Regions from separate parts of the Sphingomonas sp. Ell38C01 genome, predicted to be linked through region 1. Evidence: predicted binding sites of a transcription regulator. Region 1 holds the regulator's gene; the other holds the start of a gene.
The links. The regulator LexA, encoded in region 1, represses DNA repair genes until DNA is damaged. The targets are predictions, from matches to a motif close to GTTCCNCNCTTGTTCT.
Positions count from the first base shown of each region.

Region 2: a site for LexA is predicted at 1,920-1,935, ahead of recA (recombinase RecA). Genes of this name have one in related genera too.

Region 1 covers NZ_JBUYVA010000001.1:2,489,708-2,493,915, forward strand. The annotation lists gene moaC (cyclic pyranopterin monophosphate synthase MoaC) at 1-252, shown strand, start outside; gene ACV7NO_RS11700 (molybdopterin molybdotransferase MoeA) at 249-1,436, shown strand; gene lexA (transcriptional repressor LexA) at 1,493-2,158, shown strand; partial or broken gene ACV7NO_RS11710 (ComEC/Rec2 family competence protein) at 2,169-4,208, opposite strand, start outside.
Region 2 covers NZ_JBUYVA010000001.1:2,332,954-2,337,161, forward strand. The annotation lists gene ACV7NO_RS11035 (class I SAM-dependent methyltransferase) at 1-249, opposite strand, end outside; gene recA (recombinase RecA) at 772-1,845, opposite strand; gene ACV7NO_RS11045 (SDR family oxidoreductase) at 2,006-2,794, shown strand; gene ACV7NO_RS11050 (crotonase/enoyl-CoA hydratase family protein) at 2,799-3,689, opposite strand; gene ACV7NO_RS11055 (alpha/beta fold hydrolase) at 3,783-4,208, shown strand, end outside.

The DNA of each region.
Region 1 (4,208 bases):
ATCCCGCTGTGCCATCCCCTGCCGCTCACCCGCGTCGCGATCGACCTGGCACTCGCCGACGATGGCATCACCGCGACCGCGACCGTCGCGACCGACGGGAAGACCGGCGTCGAGATGGAAGCGCTCACCGCCACCACCGCCGCACTGCTGACGATCTACGACATGGCGAAAGCGCTCGACAATCGCATGACGATCGAGGGCATCCGCGTCGTCGCCAAGCGCGGCGGCCGGTCGGGCGACTGGCAGGCGTGAGCACGCCGCTGCTTCCCGTGGACGAAGCGCAGCGCCGGCTCATTGGCTCGGCCCACGCGGTCGACGTCGAACACGTCGCCCCGATCGACGCGATCGGGCGCTGGGCCGCCGGGCCGGTCCGCGCGACGCGGACCCAGCCCGCCGCCGACCTGTCCGCAATGGACGGCTATGCGATCCGCTTCGCTGACATGCCGGGGCCATGGCACGTCGTGGGCGAAAGCGCCGCCGGTCGACCGTTCGCCGGCATCGCAGCGGCTGGCGAGGCCGTCCGCATCTTCACCGGGGCCGCGATGCCTGCGGGCACCGACACGGTGATGATCCAGGAGGAAGTCGAGCGCGACGCCGACCACGTCGCACTGGTCGGCGAAGGGCCGCTCGCGCACGGCCGCAACACCCGCCGCCGCGGACTGGACTTCCTCGCGGAAGATACCCTCGTCGAGGCCGGGCAGCGCCTCACCCCCGCCCGCCTCGCACTGGTCGCCACCGGCGGGGCGACGGCGATCGCGGTGCATCGCAGGGTCCGCGTCGCGATCGTCGCGACCGGGGACGAACTCGTCGACCCGTCCATCGCCGCAAGCGGCGTCCAGCTTCCCGAATCGAACCGGTTGCTGCTCCGCGCGCTGCTCGCCGACCTGCCGGTCGAGATCGTCGATCTCGGCATTCTGCCCGATCGGCTCGACACTCTCACCCGCGCCTTCGTCGAGGTCGATGCCGATCTGCTCGTCACCACCGGCGGCGCGTCGGTCGGCGATCACGATCTCGTCCGTCCTGCGCTCGAGGCGGCGGGCGGCGTCATCGATTTCTGGCGGATCGCGCTGCGGCCCGGCAAGCCGATGCTCGCGGGGCGGCGCGGGGCGATGCAGGTCCTGGGGCTGCCCGGCAATCCGGTGTCGGCCTTCGTGACGGCGCTGCTGTTCGTGAAGCCCGTCGTCGCCGCACTCGCCGGTGCGCGCGAAGCGCTGCCCCGCCCGCGTCTGGTGTCGCTCGGCGAAGACCTGCCCGCGAATGGCCCGCGCACCGACTACATGCGCGCGCAGCTACGGGACGGCAAAGTGTTCGTCGCGGCGATCCAAGACAGTTCGATGCTCGCCACGCTCGCCCGTGCGAACTGCCTCGTCATCCGCGCGCCGCACGCCCCTGCGGCGATGGCGGGCGAATCGGCGGAAATCCTCGACATCGCTTGACGACAACCATTGTGTTCCGTAAAGGTTCGCCGTCTGTTCGCCAGCGGAGGACCGCGATGCTTACCAAGAAACAGCATGAGCTGATCTGCTTCATCAACGACTCGCTGACCGAAAGCGGCGTTTCGCCCTCGTTCGAGGAGATGAAGGACGCGCTCGACCTCAAGTCAAAATCCGGGGTCCATCGCCTTATCAGCGCGCTCGAGGAGCGCGGCTTCCTCCGCCGCCTGCCCAATCGCGCGCGGGCGCTCGAAGTGCTCAAGATGCCCGAGCGCGTCGAGGCGAAAAAGCCCGAGGCGAAGCGGGGCGGCAACGTGAAGCCCGCCCCCGAACCCGCCAACGACGTGATCGAGATCCCGCTCCACGGCCGCATCGCGGCGGGTGTCCCGATCGAGGCGTTCGAGGGATCGTCGATGCTCGCGGTGCCCGCGGCGCTGCTCGGGTCTGGCGAGCATTATGCGCTGGAAGTGTCGGGCGATTCGATGGTCGAGGCGGGAATTCTCGACGGTGACTACGCGCTGATCCGGCGGCAGGAGGTTGCACGCGACGGCGAGATCGTGGTCGCGCTGATTGAAGACAGCGAGGCGACGCTCAAATATTTCCGTCGCGAGGGTGCGATGGTCCGGCTCGATCCCGCGAACCGCGCCTATGATCCGCAGCGCTATGCCCCCGCGCAGGTCCGCGTCCAGGGTAAGCTTTCGGGAATCCTGCGCCGCTACGATTGAGCGCCTGTGCCCAAGGGTGATCGTCGCCGGGCACGCGCGTCGTCGCGATGTGCCCGGTCGCGAATGTCGTGGCGATCCCGCCCGTCCGGGCCAGCACCGGGCGATCGAGCCTCAGCCAGCGCGGCTTGCAAGCATAGGGCAGCCGGCGTTCGCTGACGACGACATCCGCGCTCGCGCACGCCGCGATCAGCTCCGCGGCCGGGACGAGATAGAGGCTGCGGGTCGCGAGGATGCGCCAGCGCCGTCCGGCCACCGTTCGAGTCGCGAGGCACAGGTCGCGGCTGCACCGCGCGTTCCCCTGCTCCGACAGTAACAGCGGTTCGCCGTCGACCCCGCCGTTCACCGCGAGAACGTCGCGCATATAGTCGCCCGCCCGGTCGCGGAGCAGCGCCACCGATCCTCCCGCGGTCCGCACTGCGACATGACGCCCGTCGCCGGTCACGAGCAGGTCGGGCGCGGGGGTCGCCAGCACCCAGACCGCGCCGATCGCGACCGGCACCGCGCCCAGCCGCCGCCAGCGTGTCCGCCACAGCGCGATCCACAGTCCGCCCGCCAGCATCGCCGCGAACGCGCCCGCCGGCATCGCGGGCAGCGCGGTCACCGATCCCGGCGCCGCGGCGACGCTCCGAGCGATCCACAGCAGCAGCGACAGCGCCTTGCCCGCCATCCACCACAGCGGTGCGCCCAGTCCGCCGATATCCAGCAGCAACGCGATCGCCTCCAGCGGCATCACGACGAAGGTCGTCAGCGGGATCGCGACGATATTGGCGAGCGCGCCATAGACCCCCGCCTTGTGGAAATGAAACACCGCGATCGGCATCAGCGCCAGCTCGACGACCACCCCGGTCACTAGCAGCGACGCGAGCCCCCGGGCTGCGCGTTCCAGCCACCCCGCCCCGTCCGCCGCGAACCACGCCCGCACCCGCGGATGCTCGTGCAGCGCCACGATCGCGGTCACCGCGGCGAAGGACAGCTGGAAGCTCGCCCCCATCACGCTCTCCGGCCAAGCCACGATCACCACCAGCGCGCCGACTGCGACCAGCCGCAGCGTCACCGCCTCGCGCCCCGCCGCCAGTGCGGCGAGCACCATCAGCGCTGCGACGCACGACCGGATCGTCGGGACTTCGCTCCCGGTCAGCAGCGTATAGCCGATCGCTGCGCCCGCGCCCGCACCCGCCGCGACCAGCGGCAGCCGCCAGTGCAGTGCCAGCCACGGGCTCAACGCCAGCAACCGCAACGCCAGCAGCATCGTCATCCCGACAACTGCGGTGATGTGCAGCCCGCTGACCGACAACAGGTGCGCGAGCCCCGCGCGGCGCATCGCCTCGGCATCGGCCTCCGCGATCGCACCCACGTCGCCGGTCGCCAGCGCGGACGCGACCCCGCCCTCGCTGCCGGGCAGTCTCGCATGGATATGCCGCGACAGGCGCTGGCGAACCCCGGGCTGCGACGCCTGACCCGCGATCATCTCGACCGGCGCATGTGCGCGCCCGGTCGCGCCGATCGAGTCGAACCACGCCGCGCGCGAATAGTCGTACGCCCCCGGCACTGCGGCACCGGGCGGCGGCATCAGTCGCGCGCCCAGCCGCAGCGTCATCCCCGGCGCAAGCCCCTCCGGCGCATCGGCCTCCGCGATGTTGACGCGCAGGTGCGGCGGCAGCGCCACCGTGTCGCGCGCCTCCTCCGCGATCACCCGCACCGGCGCAAGCCGCACCCGCACCAATTCGCGCGCCGGCAGCAGGTCGACCCGCTCCACCTTCGCTTCGAACCGCACGATTGCCGGCCGACCCAGGACGGGCCCGGCCAACCGCTCGGCCCGCCACCAGATCGACGCCATCCCGCACGCGACCAGCACCGCCGCGACCGCGACCGCGCGCCCGGCCCGTCCACCACGCCCGATCGCGAGCGCCAGCGCCGCGATCGCAGTCGCCGCCAACATCGCCGCGATCCACTGGTTCCGCACCGGCAACACGAACCACGCCGCGACGCCGGCCCCCAGCATCACCGGCACCCACAGCAGCAGATGGTCCCGCTCAGCCTCCAGCCAGCA
Region 2 (4,208 bases), 160 kb from region 1:
GACCGCGACCAGCCCGGTGGAGAGATCGGCGCCGATGACGGTCGCATCGGCGCGGGCATCGGCCAACGCGATCGCGGTCGATCCCGCGCCCGATCCGATGTCGAGCGCTGTGAAGGCACGTGTCGGAGCGGCGGCGAGGATCGCAGCGTCGAGATGCGGGGCGAGCCCGGCGAAGGCGCGTTCGGTGCGGCACCATTCCTCCGCCCATACGTCGCCGACGTGGCCGGTCCAGTCATGCGGCTGGGTCATGCGGCTTCACTTTCATGGCTGGTGGCGTACGGGCGCGGCGCCCGGGGCGAGCGGGAAGAGGCGCGCGAAGACTCGAAGGTCGAGTTCGCGCGGGGGCCCGGAGATTGCAAGAGAGCCGATCGCAAGGCCGGTCATCGGCTGCCCCGAGTGAACCATCGCCTTGCGGATGGCTGTTTGCGTCTTCGTGTGAACCCTTCCCGAGAGTCGGACCAGGCGATGGCGTTGGTCGATAGCCTTGGCCCATCCCTTGCGTCATCCAGGACTTGATCCAGGATCCAGCGCGTAACAGTCGCCCTCGCCTGCCACTCCGTCGACGTCGTTCCGGGATGGATAGATCCCGGATCACGTTCGGGATGACGAAGAGCGGGTGCGAGCTGACCGGATCGATTGTCCAGGTGAGCGCTGACGAAACCGCGTGGAAGTTGCCGAAGTTGCCGCCACGTCGGCGCCGAAAAGGACGATACGAAAAGGGCCCGCCGTTACCGGCAGGCCCTTCGTTCGTCGGCATCGGCGGCGACGCGATCACAGATCGTCGTCCGCCTCCGGGCCGGTCATCATCTCCTCGGCGACCTTCTCGGTGCGCTGACGGATCGCTTTTTCCAGGCGCTCGGCCATTTCGGGATTCTCGCGCAGGAAGTTCTTCGAATTCTCGCGCCCCTGCCCGATCCGCACCGAATCATAGCTGAACCACGCACCCGACTTCTCGACGAGCCCGGCCTTGACGCCGAGATCGAGGATCTCGCCGATCTTCGAGATGCCCTCGCCGTACATGATGTCGAACTCGACCTGCTTGAACGGCGGCGCGACCTTGTTCTTCACCACCTTCACGCGCGTGGCGTTGCCGGTGACTTCCTCGCGATCCTTGATCGCGCCGGTGCGGCGGATATCGAGGCGGACCGAGGCGTAGAATTTCAGCGCGTTGCCCCCGGTCGTCGTCTCCGGGTTGCCGTACATCACGCCGATCTTCATCCGCAGCTGGTTGATGAAGATCACCATGCAGCGCGATCGGCTGATCGAGCCCGTCAGCTTGCGCAGGGACTGCGACATGAGCCGCGCCTGGAGGCCGACATGGCTGTCGCCCATCTCGCCCTCGATCTCCGCGCGCGGGACCAGCGCCGCAACCGAATCGACCACCAGTACGTCGATCGCGTTCGAGCGGACCAGCGTATCGACGATTTCGAGCGCCTGCTCGCCGGTGTCGGGCTGCGACACGATCAGCTCGTCGATGTTGACGCCCAGCTTCTTGGCGTAGACCGGATCGAGCGCATGTTCCGCATCGATGAACGCGGCGGTGCCGCCGCCCTTCTGCGCCTCTGCGATGACGTGAAGCGCGAGCGTGGTCTTGCCCGACGATTCGGGTCCGTAGACCTCGATCACGCGCCCGCGCGGCAATCCGCCGACGCCGAGCGCGATATCGAGCCCGAGCGAACCGGTGGAGATCGTCTCCACCTCCATCGACTGCTTCGAGCCCAGCTTCATCGCCGAACCCTTGCCGAACGCGCGGTCGATCTGCGCGAGCGCGGCGTCGAGCGCCTTCTGACGGTCTGTTGTCGCGGTTGCCATGCCGGTATCGATCACCTTCAGATTGGCGGCCATTGGAATGTCCCTCGCTAAAGCAAGCGCGCGAACCGTTCAACGCGTCATCGGCGATGTACTGCATGTGTTCTACAGGAACAATAGTGGAACGATGATTTTTCATGCGTGGGCTTGTTCGCGGCCGGTCGCGCCCGCAAGCTGCGCGCAAAGGGAGAGGATGATGGCGGATTTCGCGGGAAAGCACGTGTTCGTCGCCGGAGCGTCGAGCGGAATCAACCTGGAGATCGCGACCGGCTTCGCGCGCTGCGGGGCCAATGTCACGATCCTGAGCCGGAGCGCGGACAAGATCGAGTCGGCTGCCGCAGGTATCCGCGATGCCGGCGGGACCGCGACGGGCATCGCGTGCGACGTGCGCGACCATGACGGGCTGGTGGCGGCGTTCGAGGCGGCGGTCGCCAGCCATGGCCCGGTCGACGTGCTGGTATCGGGAGCAGCGGGCAATTTCCTGGCGCCGGCGATCGGGATGAGCGCGAATGCGTTCAAGACGGTGGTCGATATCGATCTGCTCGGCACCTTCAACGTGTTCCACGCCAGCTTCGCGTATCTGGCGAAGCCCGGGGCATCGCTGGTGGCGATCACCGCGGGACAGGCGGTGCATCCGATGCCGTTCCAGATCCATGCGTGCGCCGCGAAGGCCGGGGTCAACATGGTGGTGAAGTGCCTCGCGCTGGAATGGGGGCCTGCCGGAATCCGGGTCAACGCGATCTCGCCCGGGCCGATCGCTCAGACCGAAGGGATGGCGCGGCTGGCAGCCGATCCGGGGCGCGAGGCGGCGATCAAGGCGCGGCTGCCGCTTCGCGACTATGGCACGAAGGGCGATATTGCGGAGGCGGCGATGTGGCTTTCGAGCGCGCAGGCGAACTATGTGACGGGCACGATCCTGAACGTCGACGGCGGAAGCGACCTGGGAGATGCGAGCCAGGACGCGTTGACGGTGCGGCCGCGATAGCGGGTCAGCAGTAGCGCTGCTCCTCCCACCACGGGAAGAAATCGGGCATGTCGCGCGAGACGGTGTCGGGATAGACGGGCTGGCGCTTCTCCAGGAACGACGTGACCCCTTCCTTCGCGTCGCCGCTGCGGCCACGCGACAGGATGCCGCGACTGTCGATCCGGTGCGCCTCCATCGGGTGCGCCATCCCGAGCCCGCGCCACATCATCTGGCGGATCATCGCGACCGAGACGGGGGCGGTGTTGTCCGCGATCTCGCGCGCGATCGCGGTGGCGCGGGTGAGGAGTTGGTCGCCCGGGACGACCGCCTTGACCAGCCCGCCCGCAAGCGCCTCGTCGGCCGGGAAGACGCGGCCCGAATAGCACCATTCGAGCGCCTGCGAGATGCCGACGATCCGCGGCAGGAAGAAGGACGACGCCGCCTCGGGCAGGATGCCGCGACGCGCGAAGACGAAGCCGAACCGCGCGGTGTCGCTGGCGAGGCGGATGTCCATCGCGAGCGTCATCGTCGCGCCGATCCCGACCGCGGGGCCATTGATCGCGGCGATCACGGGCTTGAGGCACTCGAAGATCCGAAGCGTGACGCGTCCACCCCCGTCGCGCGCACTCTCGCTCGCATAGCGCAGCGTACCGTCGGGGGCGACCGGCGAGTCGTCGCCGCGCGATTCGTAGTCGAAGGTCTTGCTGCCCGCGGAAAGGTCCGCGCCTGCGCAGAACGCCCGGCCCTCGCCAGTGACGATCACCGCGCGGACGTCGTCGTCGGCGTCGACCCGGTCGAACGCCGCGATCAGCTCGCGCATCATCTGACCGGTGAAGGCGTTGAGTTTTTCCGGGCGGTGGAGGGTGATGGTGGCGATGCGGTCCGCGACCGCATACCGGATCGTCTCGTACGCCATGGCTGCTCTCCACCGTTGATTTTGCCGCACCCTGACGTAACACCTGTTACGGAACAAGGGGACTTTCCCCGATCGTATCCACGAGGCCCGGCCATGCTCGCACTGATCGCACTCGCCCTGCAGGCGGCGTCCCCCGCCCCTGCTTCCCCTGCCGCCCCGGTCGCGACCGACCGTTCGCGTGCCGTGCCCGCGACGAAGTGGCCGACGCGCGAGGCGGACCATACGATCCGTGACTTCCGGTTCCGCGACGGCCAGACGCTGGCGGCGCTCAGGATCCATTACACGACGCTCGGCACGCCGCACCGCGACGCGAAGGGGCGGATCGACAATGCGGTGATGGTGCTCCACGGCACCGGGGGGACGGGCAAGCAGTTCCTCGCGCCCCAGTTCGCGGACCGGCTCTATGGCCCCGGCCAGCCGCTCGACATCGCGAAATACTGGGTCATCCTGCCGGACAATATCGGCCATGGCAGGTCGTCCAAGCCGTCCGACGGGATGCGGATGGCGTTCCCGAAATAC